Regions from separate parts of the Paenibacillus sp. YAE3 genome, predicted to be linked through region 2. Evidence: predicted binding sites of a transcription regulator. Region 2 holds the regulator's gene; each other region holds the start of a gene.
The links. The regulator Rex, encoded in region 2, represses fermentation and respiration genes when NADH is low (regulators of the CRP and FNR family bind a similar motif). The targets are predictions, from matches to a motif close to TTGTGAAATATTTCACAA.

Region 1: nadA (quinolinate synthase NadA) is a predicted target of Rex. The motif match lies at 1,722-1,739, and genes of this name have one in related genera.
Region 3: adhE (bifunctional acetaldehyde-CoA/alcohol dehydrogenase) is a predicted target of Rex. The motif match lies at 2,370-2,387, and genes of this name have one in related genera.

What each region holds. Positions count from the first base shown of each region.
Region 1 covers NZ_BAAIYF010000022.1:43,825-48,130, forward strand. The annotation lists gene ftsH (ATP-dependent zinc metalloprotease FtsH) at 1-1,372, shown strand, start outside; gene nadA (quinolinate synthase NadA) at 1,784-2,722, shown strand; gene nadB (L-aspartate oxidase) at 2,760-4,306, shown strand, end outside.
Region 2 covers NZ_BAAIYF010000002.1:465,039-469,344, forward strand. The annotation lists gene AC27KL_RS04955 (cell wall elongation regulator TseB-like domain-containing protein) at 1-141, opposite strand, end outside; gene AC27KL_RS04960 (amidohydrolase) at 166-1,476, opposite strand; gene AC27KL_RS04965 (redox-sensing transcriptional repressor Rex) at 1,442-2,116, opposite strand; gene dinG (ATP-dependent DNA helicase DinG) at 2,177-4,306, opposite strand, start outside.
Region 3 covers NZ_BAAIYF010000002.1:638,131-642,436, reverse strand. The annotation lists gene infC (translation initiation factor IF-3) at 1-24, shown strand, start outside; gene AC27KL_RS05905 (hypothetical protein) at 162-1,079, opposite strand; gene AC27KL_RS05900 (Crp/Fnr family transcriptional regulator) at 1,539-2,255, opposite strand; gene adhE (bifunctional acetaldehyde-CoA/alcohol dehydrogenase) at 2,484-4,306, shown strand, end outside.

The DNA.
Region 1 (4,306 bases), on a different contig from region 2:
CGACTTCGTGGAAATGTTCGTAGGTGTCGGTGCTTCCCGCGTTCGCGATTTGTTCGAGAACGCCAAGAAAAATGCGCCATGTATTATATTTATCGACGAAATCGATGCGGTTGGCCGTCAGCGCGGCGCCGGTCTTGGCGGCGGCCATGACGAGCGCGAACAAACGCTGAACCAATTGCTCGTAGAGATGGACGGTTTCGGCGGCAACGAAGGCATCATCATCGTTGCGGCGACGAACCGTGCGGATATTCTCGACCCTGCGCTCTTGCGTCCGGGACGTTTTGACCGTCAAATCACGGTCGACCGTCCGGACGTGAAGGGCCGCGAAGCGGTGCTGAAAGTCCATGCACGCAATAAGCCGCTCACGAAAGACGTTAAGCTTGACGTGGTAGCGAAACGCACGACCGGCTTTACCGGCGCCGAGCTGGAAAACCTGATGAACGAGGCTGCCCTGCTTGCGGCACGCCGCAACCGGAAGGATATTTCCATGCGCGAGGTCGACGAAGCGATCGACCGCGTCATTGTCGGTACGGAAAAACGCAGCCGCGTGATCAGCGAACGCGAGAAGCGGATCGTCGCTTATCACGAAGCGGGCCATACCATTGTCGGCTACTTCCTGGAAAACGCCGATATGGTGCATAAAGTAACGATCATTCCTCGCGGCCGTGCCGGCGGATACGTCATCATGATGCCGAAGGAAGACCGCATGCTCGTCACGAAGCAGGAATTGCTGGATAAAGTGACAGGCCTTCTCGGCGGCCGCGTATCCGAGGAACTCTTTATCGGGGAAATCGGAACGGGCGCTTACAGCGACTTCCAGCAGGCGACCAACATCGTCCGCAGCATGATCATGGAATACGGCATGAGCGAGAAGCTTGGACCGCTGCAATTCGGTTCGTCCCAAGGCCAAGTATTCCTTGGCCGCGATCTTGGACACGAGCAAAATTACAGTGATTCCATCGCTTATGAAATCGATCAGGAAATGCAGCGCATGACCAACGAATGTTATCAGCGTTGTAAAGATTTGTTGACCAAACACGCCAAAGAGGTTCATCTCATCGCGAATACGCTGCTTGAGAAAGAAACTCTGGAGCTGGAGCAAATCAAAGAGCTGATCGAACAAGGATACCTGTCGGAAGACGGACCGCGCGACGGTGAAAACGGAGGTTCCTCCGAAAGCGGCGCGCCCGTAATCGACGAGATCGGCGACGTTCGCGTTCGCATTCAAGGCAAAGAGGACAATGCCGACTTGCCGACGAATGAGATTCCGAACGATGCTCCGAAGAGCTCTTCGGACATTCCGAACGATCCGACGAACCCGCCGGCAGACGATCCGAATAACGGAGGCACGCCTCCAGGTACGAAAGCGTAAACCCAGCAGGACATACAAAACCCGGAAGACGACGGCAATCGTCTTCCGGGTTTTTTTGTTTTTTAGCAGCTTTACCCCAATGAGTACGGAACCGTCGATCACAGCGTATGTCCTGAGCATGTGATTGTTTTCATTTTGCATGAAGGAGCCTGAGCCAAGCATCATGAAAAATTTTTATTTTTTCAATCAAGCTTTTTTGCTCTGAAGGGATGCACGAAACATGCGCCCTATAAGGATTTTTTGGCAGGATGGACCTGTTTATGCCGAACTTCCCGCCCAATTGACAGCCCGTGAAACCTTGTGTACATTAGTTGATAACTGAAAAACCTCGAGGCTTAGACACCTAACTTTGAGAGAATTTTCACAATATCATGGATCATGTGATGACCTTATTAAAGGAGTGGGTTTCTGGTGGAAGCTCTGGCGCTGCAGCATAAAGAGGAGCAAAAACGGGAATTGACCGAGAAGCTGATGCAGCTCAAAAAAGAAAGAAACGCAATTATTTTGGCTCACTATTATCAACGGGACGAAATTCAGGAGGTTGCCGATTTCCGCGGTGATTCCTTTTTGCTTGCGCAGAAAGCCGCGCAAACGGATGCGGAGACGATCGTTTTTTGCGGCGTGCATTTCATGGGGGAAAGCGCCAAAATTTTGGCTCCGAACAAGACGGTTTTGATTCCGGACGAACGCGCAGGCTGCCCGATGGCCGACATGGTGAACGTGGATGGGCTCCGCAAGCTGAAAGCCCAACATCCGAACGCCAAAGTCGTTACATATATCAACTCCTCCGCCGACGTGAAAGCGGAAACGGACATTTGCTGCACCTCTTCCAATGCGGTGAAGGTGATCCAATCGCTGGATTGCGACGAGATCATTTGGGTGCCGGACAAAAACCTCGGCCATTACGTACAGCAGCATACCGACAAAAAAATGATCATTTGGGAAGGTTACTGCAATACGCATGACATGCTGACCGTAAAAGACGTTGTGGAAATGAAAGCCAAACATCCGAACGCCCAGTTCGTCGTGCATCCGGAATGCCGTCCTGAAGTGGTTGCGATGGGAGATTTCGTAGGCAGCACGACGGCGATCATCGATTACTGCAAAAAGTCGGATTGCCAGGAGTTTATCGTCGGAACCGAAGACGGCACGGGCTACCAGCTTCGCATGGACAGTCCGCACAAGACCTTCCACTTTGCGACCAAATATTTGGTATGTCCGAACATGAAGGTAAACAATCTTAAAAAATTGGTGAAGTGCCTTGAAACGATGAAGCCGCAAATTTACGTACCGCCGGCCGTCGCAGACAAGGCCCGGATTTCTTTAGAGCGCATGTTACAAGTACAGTAGCATGCGCTACTCTTTCTCTAAGACAGGTGAATGATGCATGATTCCTCAGTATTTGGTTGATTTTGACCTGCAGTCCTTGCCTTGCGTGGAAACCGATGTCATCGTGGTCGGCTCCGGCATTGCGGGCTTGTATACGGCCATTGAGGCGGGGAAAGACCTGAACGTGCTTATGATTACGAAAAACGCCCTTCTGGAGAGCAATACCCGCTATGCGCAAGGCGGAATCGCCGCCGTGACTTCGGAAGACGACTCTCCGGCATACCATCGTGAGGATACGCTGATGGCAGGCGCGGGGTTATGCTCGTCGGCTGCGGTCGATATTCTCGTGAATGAGGGGCCTGAAGGCGTCAAAGAGCTAATCCGGCTGGGCACGGCCTTCGACGAGATCGACGGGGAGCTTGCGTTGACGCAGGAGGGCGCCCACAGCCGCCGCCGGATTTTGCATGCCAACGGCGACGCGACGGGTTTTGAGATCGTTAGGGCGCTGGCGGCGCAGGTACGGGGCCATGAACGCGTCCAAGTATGGGAGCATCATTTTGTGATCGACGTCATAACGACCGGAAACGAATGCGTCGGGGCGCTCGTACAGCGTCCCGACGGCCAGAGAGTGTATGTCAAGGCGGCGGCTACCATTCTGTGCACGGGTGGGGCCGGACAGCTTTATCGCTATACGACGAATCCGGAGGTGGCTACCGCGGACGGAATTGCCATCGCTTACCGGGCGGGCGCGCAAATCCGCGACATGGAATTTCTCCAGTTTCATCCGACCGCGCTTTGTTACCCCGGTGCCCCGCGTTTCCTTATTTCCGAGGCGGTGCGGGGGGAAGGGGCCGTGCTGCGCAACATTAAGGGCGAACGCTTCATGGAAAAATACCACGAGCTGCTTGAGCTGGCGCCGCGGGACATCGTGGCCCGGGCCATCCTCAGCGAGATGGAGGAAACGAAGGCGACCTTCGTGTATTTGGATATTACGCACGAACCGCAGGACGTTATCAAGCGCCGTTTTCCGACCATTTACGAAACCTGCATGAACTATGGCCTGGATATGGCAACGGATTGGATTCCCGTCGCTCCGGCTGCGCATTATATGATGGGCGGCGTTAAAACGGACCTGAACGGGGAAAGCAGCGTAGCCAGGTTGTTCGCCTGCGGGGAAGTCTCTTCGACCGGCGTGCATGGGGCCAATCGATTGGCGAGCAACTCGCTCTCCGAAGCGATCGTGTTCGGCAGACGGATCGTAAACCGGATTCGCGCTTTGGCCCCCGTGGTCGGTTCAATCGACTTGTCCCATCAGCTGGAGGGCCGGACCGGCGCTCCCAAGCAGGCGGTCATCGAACGGCGGCTCAAGCTGCAGAAGGTGATGGTGCGGTATGCCGGACTGCGGCGCACCGGAACGATGCTCCGCAAAGGGATGGAGGAGCTGCAGCGGCAGCTGCCGATTTTCCAGTCGGAGCTCACGAAGAAAGAGGAGTTCGAATTCGCCAACATGCTGACCAGCAGCATGCTGGTAACCCGGGCCGCGCTCGAACGAACGGAAAGCCGGGGCGCCCATTACAGGGAAGATTACCCTCAAAGAGACGACGC
Region 2 (4,306 bases):
CTGTTTGGCCTTCAGAATGGCCGCCGTCTCTTGCGCGCGGATATCCTGCGTTACGTATATGTAATAACGGTAAAGCCCGAACACGATCAGCAGAAACGCGACGATGCCGAGAAAAATCCATTTCTTTTTGTTCTTTAGCATAAGTTCCCCTATCTTTGGCCGTTCTTACCGGGACAAGAGACCTTCGAACGCGGCTTGGGCTTCCCGGCGGATGCGCTCTTCGTCCATCGTCAGGCACGCGCCATGCTTCACGATCTGCTTGCCGTCCACCCACACATGTTCGACGTCTTTGCCGCTAGCCGAGTAGATCGCGTGGGAAATCAGATCGGTATGCGGAAGAAAATGGGCTTGATCGGTATTTAGTGCGATAAAATCGGCTTTCATGCCCGGCGCAAGGGTACCGACGTCCTGCAGGAAAAGGGATTGCGCTCCGTATACCGTTCCCATTTTCAAGGCTTCGTAAGCCGGAACCGCCGTCGGGTCGCCGGACACCCCTTTGTGGATGAGCGCCGCAAGACGCATTTCCTCGAACATGTCCAAATTGTTGTTGCTGGCCGCGCCGTCGGTGCCGAGCGAGACCGTTACGCCCGCTTTGAGCAGATCCGTCACGCGGGCCACGCCGCTCGCCAGCTTCAGGTTGCTGCCCGGATTGTGGGACACGGCCACGTTGTTGCGCGCCAAAATGCCGATTTCTTCATCGGTCAAGTGAACGGCATGGGCGACCAGGGACGGTCTTGAAAATACGCCGAGCTTCTCCAAATGGGCGACCGGACGCAAGCCGTAATCCCGAACGTTTTGCTCGACCTCGGCAATCGTTTCGGACATATGGGTATGCATCGGCAAATCCAGGTCAAAGGCGGCCTGCACGAATTTCTCGATGAAATCCGGAGGACATGTATACGGCGCGTGCGGCGAAATCATCGTCGTGATCCGGCCGTCCGCTTTGCCGTTCCAATCGCGTGCGAACTGGATCGCCTCGTTCAGCTTGTGACGCTGAATGTCCTCGGAGCATAACCCGATGACGCCCCGCATCAGGGACGCGCGGATTCCCGACTCTTCTGTCACCTTGGCGACCTGGTCCATATGGTCATACATGTCCAGGAAGGTCGTCGTCCCGCCCTTGAGCATTTCCAGCACCGACAGCGCCGTTCCCCAATAGACGTCGGAGGAGGTAAACTTGGCTTCCATCGGCCACATTTTCTCCTGCAGCCAAATTTGCAGGGCCAGGTCGTCCCCGTACCCCCGCAGCAGCGACATCGCCGCATGCCCGTGCGTATTGATCAGACCGGGCATAAAAAACAGATGCGTGCCGTCGAATACGGGAACATCGTTTTCAAGCTCCGGCATTTCTTCCCCTATATAAGCAATGCGGTCGCCTTCGATGACCATGCAGCCCTGGATTACGGGCTTGTCTTTGTCAGGCACGGCAAAGCTGCCGTTTTTAATGATCCATTGGTTTGTCTTGTTCTCCGCCATCAGCTGAATCGTCCTTTCCGTTATTCAAATAATAAGCCAGGCTCAGCAGGTCCGTCGTGAAATCCGCCGCATGGATCCGGATGTTGGCCGGCGCCTTCAGAATGGTCGGCGCGAAGTTCAGGATCGCCTCGATCCCGGCGCCAATAAGCTGGTCGGCCACGTTCTGGGCCTCGACGGCGGGCACCGTAATGATGCCGATTCGGATATTCCGGTTTTTGATCGTATCCGTGATCTCTTCCATCGGCTGCACCGTCAGCGTATTGATTTTTTTGCCGATTTTTTTCGGATTTTCGTCGAAGACCGCCACGATTTTAATGTTTTCGCGCAGGTAAAAGTTGTAGTTGGAAAGCGCCTGTCCCAGGTTGCCGGCGCCCACCAGCACCGCGTTGATCTGCTGATCCAGGTTCAGGATGTGGCGGATTTTTTCGATCAGGTACGAAACGTCGTATCCGATCCCTTTCCGGCCGAAATCCCCGAAATACGCAAGATCCTTGCGGATTTGCGCCGGGTTCAGGTCCAGTCGCTGGCCAAGCTCCTGGGAGGAGACCGTCGCTACCTCCCGCTTGTGCAAATCATTCAAATAACGTAAATATACAGGCAATCTGCGGACGACCGCTTCGGAAATTTTCTCCGATTTCATGCATGTTCCCCCTATTTAACAGCTTAATTTCTATCGTTCGATCCTATGAAAAGGGTCATTTTAACCCTCTTGAAGCCATTCAGATATACGGGGAACCATTTTTTCCGTATTCATATGCTCCATCTTTGGCCCCGGCAAGGAATAGAGAAAATATTTCCCGTAGTAAGACTCGATTACGCGCGTATCGTAAACGATGACGATTCCGCGGTCATTCGCTGTACGAACCAAGCGGCCGAAGCCCTGCTTAAAGCGGATGACCGCCTGCGGCACGGAAAGCTTCATGAACGGATTTTTCTTCTGGCGCTGCAACAGTTCGGCTTTCGCTTCGTTCAGCGGGTGGTTCGGCGGCTGGAACGGAAGCCTTACGATCGCCAGGCAGGTCAACGCTTCGCCGGGGATATCGACTCCCTCCCAGAAGCTGCTCGTACCGAGCAGCACCGAAGCGCTGCTGTCTTGAAACCGGCGAATGAGCTTGGTGCGGCTGCCGCTGTCCACGCCTTGGCCGAGCACGGTGATATCGCTGCCCGCAAGGGCGTTTTTCAGCGGTTCATGCACCTGCCGGAGCATCCGGTACGAGGTGAACAGCACCAGCATTCGGCCATGGGTTGCGATCGCCGCGTCGGCCAGGGACCGCACGAGGGTGTCCACGAACACCGGATCGCCGACGCTTCCTTTTACGCTCGGGAAATCCCGCGGAATGACCAGCAATGCCTGGTCGCGGTATTTGAACGGGGAAGGAAGCTGCACGGATACCAGCCTGCCGCTCTCCTGGTCTTCCTGCAGACCAAGATTATCGATCATGTATTGGAAGGACTTGTCCACCGACAAAGTAGCCGACGTTAATATAACGCTTTTCTTTTTATCGAAAAACAACTCCTTGAGCTGTTTGCTGACGTCCACCGGAACCGCATACAGCTGAAGCGATTTGCTGCGGAAATGGCTGCTCGCCTCCATCCAATAAACGACGGTGGCATCGTCCAGATTCATGAACGTCCTCAGATCGTCCCGTTCGGCAGCCAGGTCCTTGAACAGGCCGCTAAGATCCGTTATCAGGCTGTCCGCGCTGTAATCGTCTTCGTTTTCCTTGTATTCGGCCAGCATTTTTTCGCCGCGGCGGACGATTTCGCTCATTTTCACATGGATCTGGTTCTCCATCGCCTTCAATGTTTCCCATTCCTGCGGCCATTTCGACGGCTGGAGCCTCAGCACATATTGCCCGGATTCTCCCGGCGCGGCGTCATTCCTTTCCGGCATCAGGGCGAACAGGGATTCGCTGAGCTTGTCCCAAGTTTCCTTGACGTCGACCAAATCTTCGCTGATGCGGTCGATCGCCGCGATCCAGTCGCCGGCCCGCTCCTGCCCGGACGACTGCAGTTGTTGGCGGAGGGCGATAAGCTGTCCGCTCCGCGCATCTTTGTACAGACGCGTAAGGGTGTGGACGACGCTGAAATATTTCATGTGCAGCCCCAGATGTTTGCCGGCAACGTCCTCCAAATGGTGGGCTTCGTCAATGACGAGGCGCTCATAGGACGGCAGCAGCTGATGACCCGCTTTAACGTCCGTGAACAGCTTGGAGTGGTTCGTAATGACGACGTCGGCGATGCCCGCCTCATGTTTCGCGCGGTGATAATAACATTTGCGGAACCACGGGCAGGCTCGGCCCAGGCAGGAATCCGAATCGCTGCTCACCGTTTCCCAGAAGTCGCCGCCCCTTCCCCCGAGATTCAGCTCCTCGTCGTCGCCGTTTTCGGTTTGCGCAAGCCATACGATCATCTGCGCAGCGGTAATCGTATCTTCCTTGGGATTAAAAAAGTCTCTTCTGTTTATTTTATGTTCAAATTTTCTCAAACACAAATAATGTTGTCTTCCCTTAAAGACCGCCGCCTTGAAAGGGAACGGCACAACCTGCGTCAACAAAGGCACGTCGCGCTCCCGCAGCTGCTCCTGAAGGTTGATCGTGTGCGTGCTGATCATCACCTTTTGCTGCTGCTTGACGCTTTGGTAAATGGAAGGAATAAGGTATCCCAGCGATTTGCCGGTGCCCGTTCCCGCCTCGATCAACAGATGCTTGTCCTCGTTCAGCGCGTTCATCACCTGATCGAACATGATCGTTTGCGGTTCGCGCTCCTCGTATTGGGGCATAATAGCCTTAAGACGCTTCTGAATTTCGCCCAAATATTCCTTGAACTC
Region 3 (4,306 bases), 170 kb from region 2:
TCCGTACAGCTTCATCCGCGCTAAAACGGATTACCTGCAAAGGATTCGCACCCAGTTGTTCATGGACGAAACGCGGACCGGACAGATGGTCATCAAAAGAAATGCCGTCATAAAAAGGGATGTACGCAAGTGGGAACGAAAACCGGCGTACATCCCTTTTTTTATTGTTTCATCTCCCGCCAGCCGTCGAAATCGTGAATGGCGATGCCGGCGTAGGAAGGATGGTTTTTAACCATGTCGTGAAGTTTGGCGATCTGCTCATTCATCGCGCCGGCTCCTTCTTCATGGAACGTCAGGAAATCGCCTTCGCGGCTGGGGTTGGTTTCGACGGCGGCCAAAACCGTTTTGCCGAGGGCGGCTGCATCCTTGAACGTGTCTTCGGCGATGCCGCCGATGGCTTGGGCCGTGTCGCGGTAAGACATGACCGTTACCGAGTCGAACTGCCCGATCATAAAGCGGTCGAGCGGCGTCTTGCCGTCCGAAGCCGCGTTGTTGCCGAGCCAGAACGGGATATCGGCCGAAAGCGGCAGCTTCATGCGGTCCGCTTCGGTTCGGAGGTATTGCACGTTGCTTTCCCACTGCTTGATGACGTCCGAGCGGTTTGTTTTCCACTCCGGAAGCAGATGAGGTTCGATATCGACGTGAATGCCGTGAAATTGTTCGCTTGCTTCCGCCGCTTGTTGGTAGGTTTGCACCCAGGCCAGAAAATCCGCGATCTCTTGCCGCTTCCACGCAAGTCCCCATTCCGGGGCGCCGTCCAGCGCATCCACTTTGATGCCGAGGCCGGCCGCTTGCTTGATGAAACTCTGATAATCAGAGGCGGGGATGTCGGGGTTCACTTGCAAATAAACGAGATTCGCGCCATGTTCGCCGAGAAACGACAACACCTCCTGCGGATCCCGCCGGATCCAGTCGGTAGTCCACAGCCAGGTGGCTTTTTGGTACGTCGGCTGCGCCGCAGCCTCCGGAGCGATTCCGGGAGGAGACGACAAAGCCGTGCCTTGCGCCGTACCGGATGCCATCGAACCTATGAAGGTAATGACCATCAAAATCCGCCGAATCCATGTTTCTGCCATCATGTTATTCACTCCTTATCCGACCTGTATGCCTAATCCTCGATGTTTCCTTTCGTTTGGAAGGGATAAGAGGATTCGGGCCTTTAAGTTCAGCGCCGGAACCTGCAGGATAGTCCTTCCGGGGCAGATTCGGGTTCTCCGGTCCTTCAGGCGCCGAACGATGATCGGTTGATGTTGTAGGAAGATATGCGCAAGCAAAATAAGACTTAAGAAATGCGCAACATGATGTTCATCGGTTCTTTTATCTGAAAGCTTTATAGGTCTTTAGGATTAAAAACGGGAATAATGAGCCCTAATGATGACATATTTAGCCGTTTTGAGGAAAGGAAGCTAAAAAGGCTTAGACATGATTCAGTTAGGGGACATATGGGACGTTTTGCATATGGAAAAGCCTCCAGAGACCCGATGCGGTCCCGGAAGCTTGGAGTTGACGTATCGTAGATATCGGCGGCCGCCTGCCGGTCAAATGCGGCAAATTTCTTTCGGGCACAGCTCGCAATGGCAAATATCCTGCAGCATTTCAAGGTCTTTGATGACGATCAGGCCGTTTTCATACTCGATTGCGTTTTTTTTGCGGAGATCGCCGAGCAGGCGGTTGACGCTTTCGCGCGTCGAGCCGATCATGTTGGAAAGATCCGTATGGGTGATTTTTTTGTTGATCAAAATGCCGTCGCCACGCTCTTCGCCGTACGTGTTGCTGAGCCGGATCAGCGTCGAGCAGAGCGCTCCCGGCTTGCCGTACATCATCAGATCGCGGAATTTGGTCTGGGTCAGCCGGTGATGGATGCCCATCCATTTCATGAAATCGAGCGCAAAGTCGCAGTGCTGGCAGATCAGCGATTCCAGGTCTTTATGATCGATGACGCCGACGACGCTTTCTTCCATCACTTCGGCGGTATAGGTTTGCTTATGGGTGAAAAAGGGGTCGGCATGGCCAACGATGTCCCCCGCCTGGTACACGTACAATATCAGCTCTTTGCCTTCATCCGTGGATTTGGTCAGCTGTACGCGTCCGCTTTTGACGTAATAGAGCTTATCCGAGCTGTCGCCTTCCCAAAACAGATGGGAGCCTTCGGGTACGGTCCGGTCATGCATGACAGCCATCAGCCGATCCAGGTTTTGTTCGGAGAAGCAGCTTGCGTTCCCGCGGGTTTCGATCACGTTCAGTTGGTTGCTCATACTCGTTATCCCCTTTATCTCTTTCATTTTTAAAATAAATTTTAAGTAAATTATAACCTGAAAAATTTGGTTTTTGGGGACTTTGAAGCCCGAAAAAGTGTCGAAATTCCGAATTTGTGATAATTTTCACTTGATCGTGTGAAAAACATCACCTCCGGGCGTTACCCGGTTTTGTTATGATCGGGCCAGAGAGAATAGTTTTCAAAAAACCCCGGAAGGATGAGAGACATGGCTGTTAAAAAAGAACCCGTAGAAGCACCGCAACCGGCGCCGGATGCGTATATCCGGACCCTGATCGACAAAGCCAACGAGGCGCAAAAGAAGTTCATGGACATGACGCAGGAGCAGGTGGACGAGGTCGTTCAGGCGATGGCCCTGGCGGGGCTCGACCAGCATATGCGGCTGGCCCGGATGGCCGTCGACGAAACCGGCAGAGGCGTATACGAAGACAAAATCACCAAAAACATGTTTTCCACCGAATACATTTACCACAGCATCAAATACGAAAAAACGGTAGGCGTCATCGAGGATAACCCGTATGAAAGCTATCAAAAAATCGCCGAACCCGTCGGCATCATCATGGGGATCACGCCGGTAACCAACCCGACGTCCACGACGATGTTTAAGGCGCTCATTTCGATCAAGACCCGCAACCCGATCATTTTCGGCTTTCACCCGTCGGCACAGCAGTGCAGCCGCGAGGCGGCGAAAATCATGCTGGAGGCGGCGGTAAAGCACGGAGCTCCGGCCGATTGCATCCAGTGGATCGAAGAGCCGGACATGGACAAAACGAACGCGCTGATGAACCATCCCGACGTGGCGCTCATTTTGGCGACGGGAGGTTCGGGCATGGTGCGCGCCGCCTACAGCTGCGGCAAACCGGCTCTTGGGGTCGGTCCGGGCAACGTGCCTTGCTTCATCGAAAAATCGGCGGATATCGACCAGGCGGTCACCGACCTCATTTTGTCCAAGTCGTTCGACAACGGGATGATTTGCGCATCGGAGCAGGCGGTCATCATCGAGGAGCCGATCTTCGATGCGGTCAAAAAGAAAATGATCGCAAACGGCTGCTACTTCGTCAATAAGGAAGAAACCGCCAAGCTGACGGCTGGCGCCATCAACCTGGAAAAATGCGCGGTCAACCCGGCCATCGTCGGCCAATCCGCGGTGAAGATCGCGGAAATATGCGGTTTCAGCGTGCCGGCGGGAACCAAAATTTTGGTGGCCGAAATCGAAGGCGTCGGTCCGAAGTACCCGCTGTCCGCGGAAAAACTCAGCCCGGTGCTGGCCTGTTATAAGGTAAAAAACGCGGCAGAGGGCATCCAGCGTGCGGCGGAGGTCGTCGCGTTCGGCGGGATGGGACATTCGTCGGTCATCCACTCGCATGACGAGGCAGTGATTTCGGCCTTTTCGGACCGGCTGCAGACCGGGCGGATCATCGTCAATTCGCCGTCGACCCACGGGGCGATCGGGGACATTTACAACACGAACCTGCCTTCGCTGACGCTCGGCTGCGGGTCGTACGGCCGGAATTCGACGTCTTCGAACGTCACCGCGGTCAATCTCATCAACATTAAAAGGGTGGCGCGCCGTACCGTGAATATGCAATGGTTCAAAGTACCGGATAAAATTTATTTTGAAAAAGGGGCAACGCAATATTTGGCCAAAATGCCGGACATCAGCCGGATCGCGATCGTGACCGACGAGATGATGGTGAAGCTGGGATATGTCGAAAGGGTCGAATATTTCCTGCGCCAGCGCCAAAATCCGGTCGTCATCGAAGTGTTTTCGGAAGTGGAGCCCGATCCGTCGACGGCGACGGTGGACAGGGGCACCGAGATGATGAGACGGTTCCAGCCGGACTGCATCATTGCCCTCGGCGGGGGCTCGCCGATGGACGCGGCCAAAGCGATGTGGCTGTTCTACGAATATCCGGACACCGATTTTTCGAACCTGAAACAGAAGTTCATGGACATCCGCAAACGGATCTACAAATATCCGCGCCTCGGGCAAAAGGCCAAATTCGTCGCCATTCCGACGACCTCGGGCAC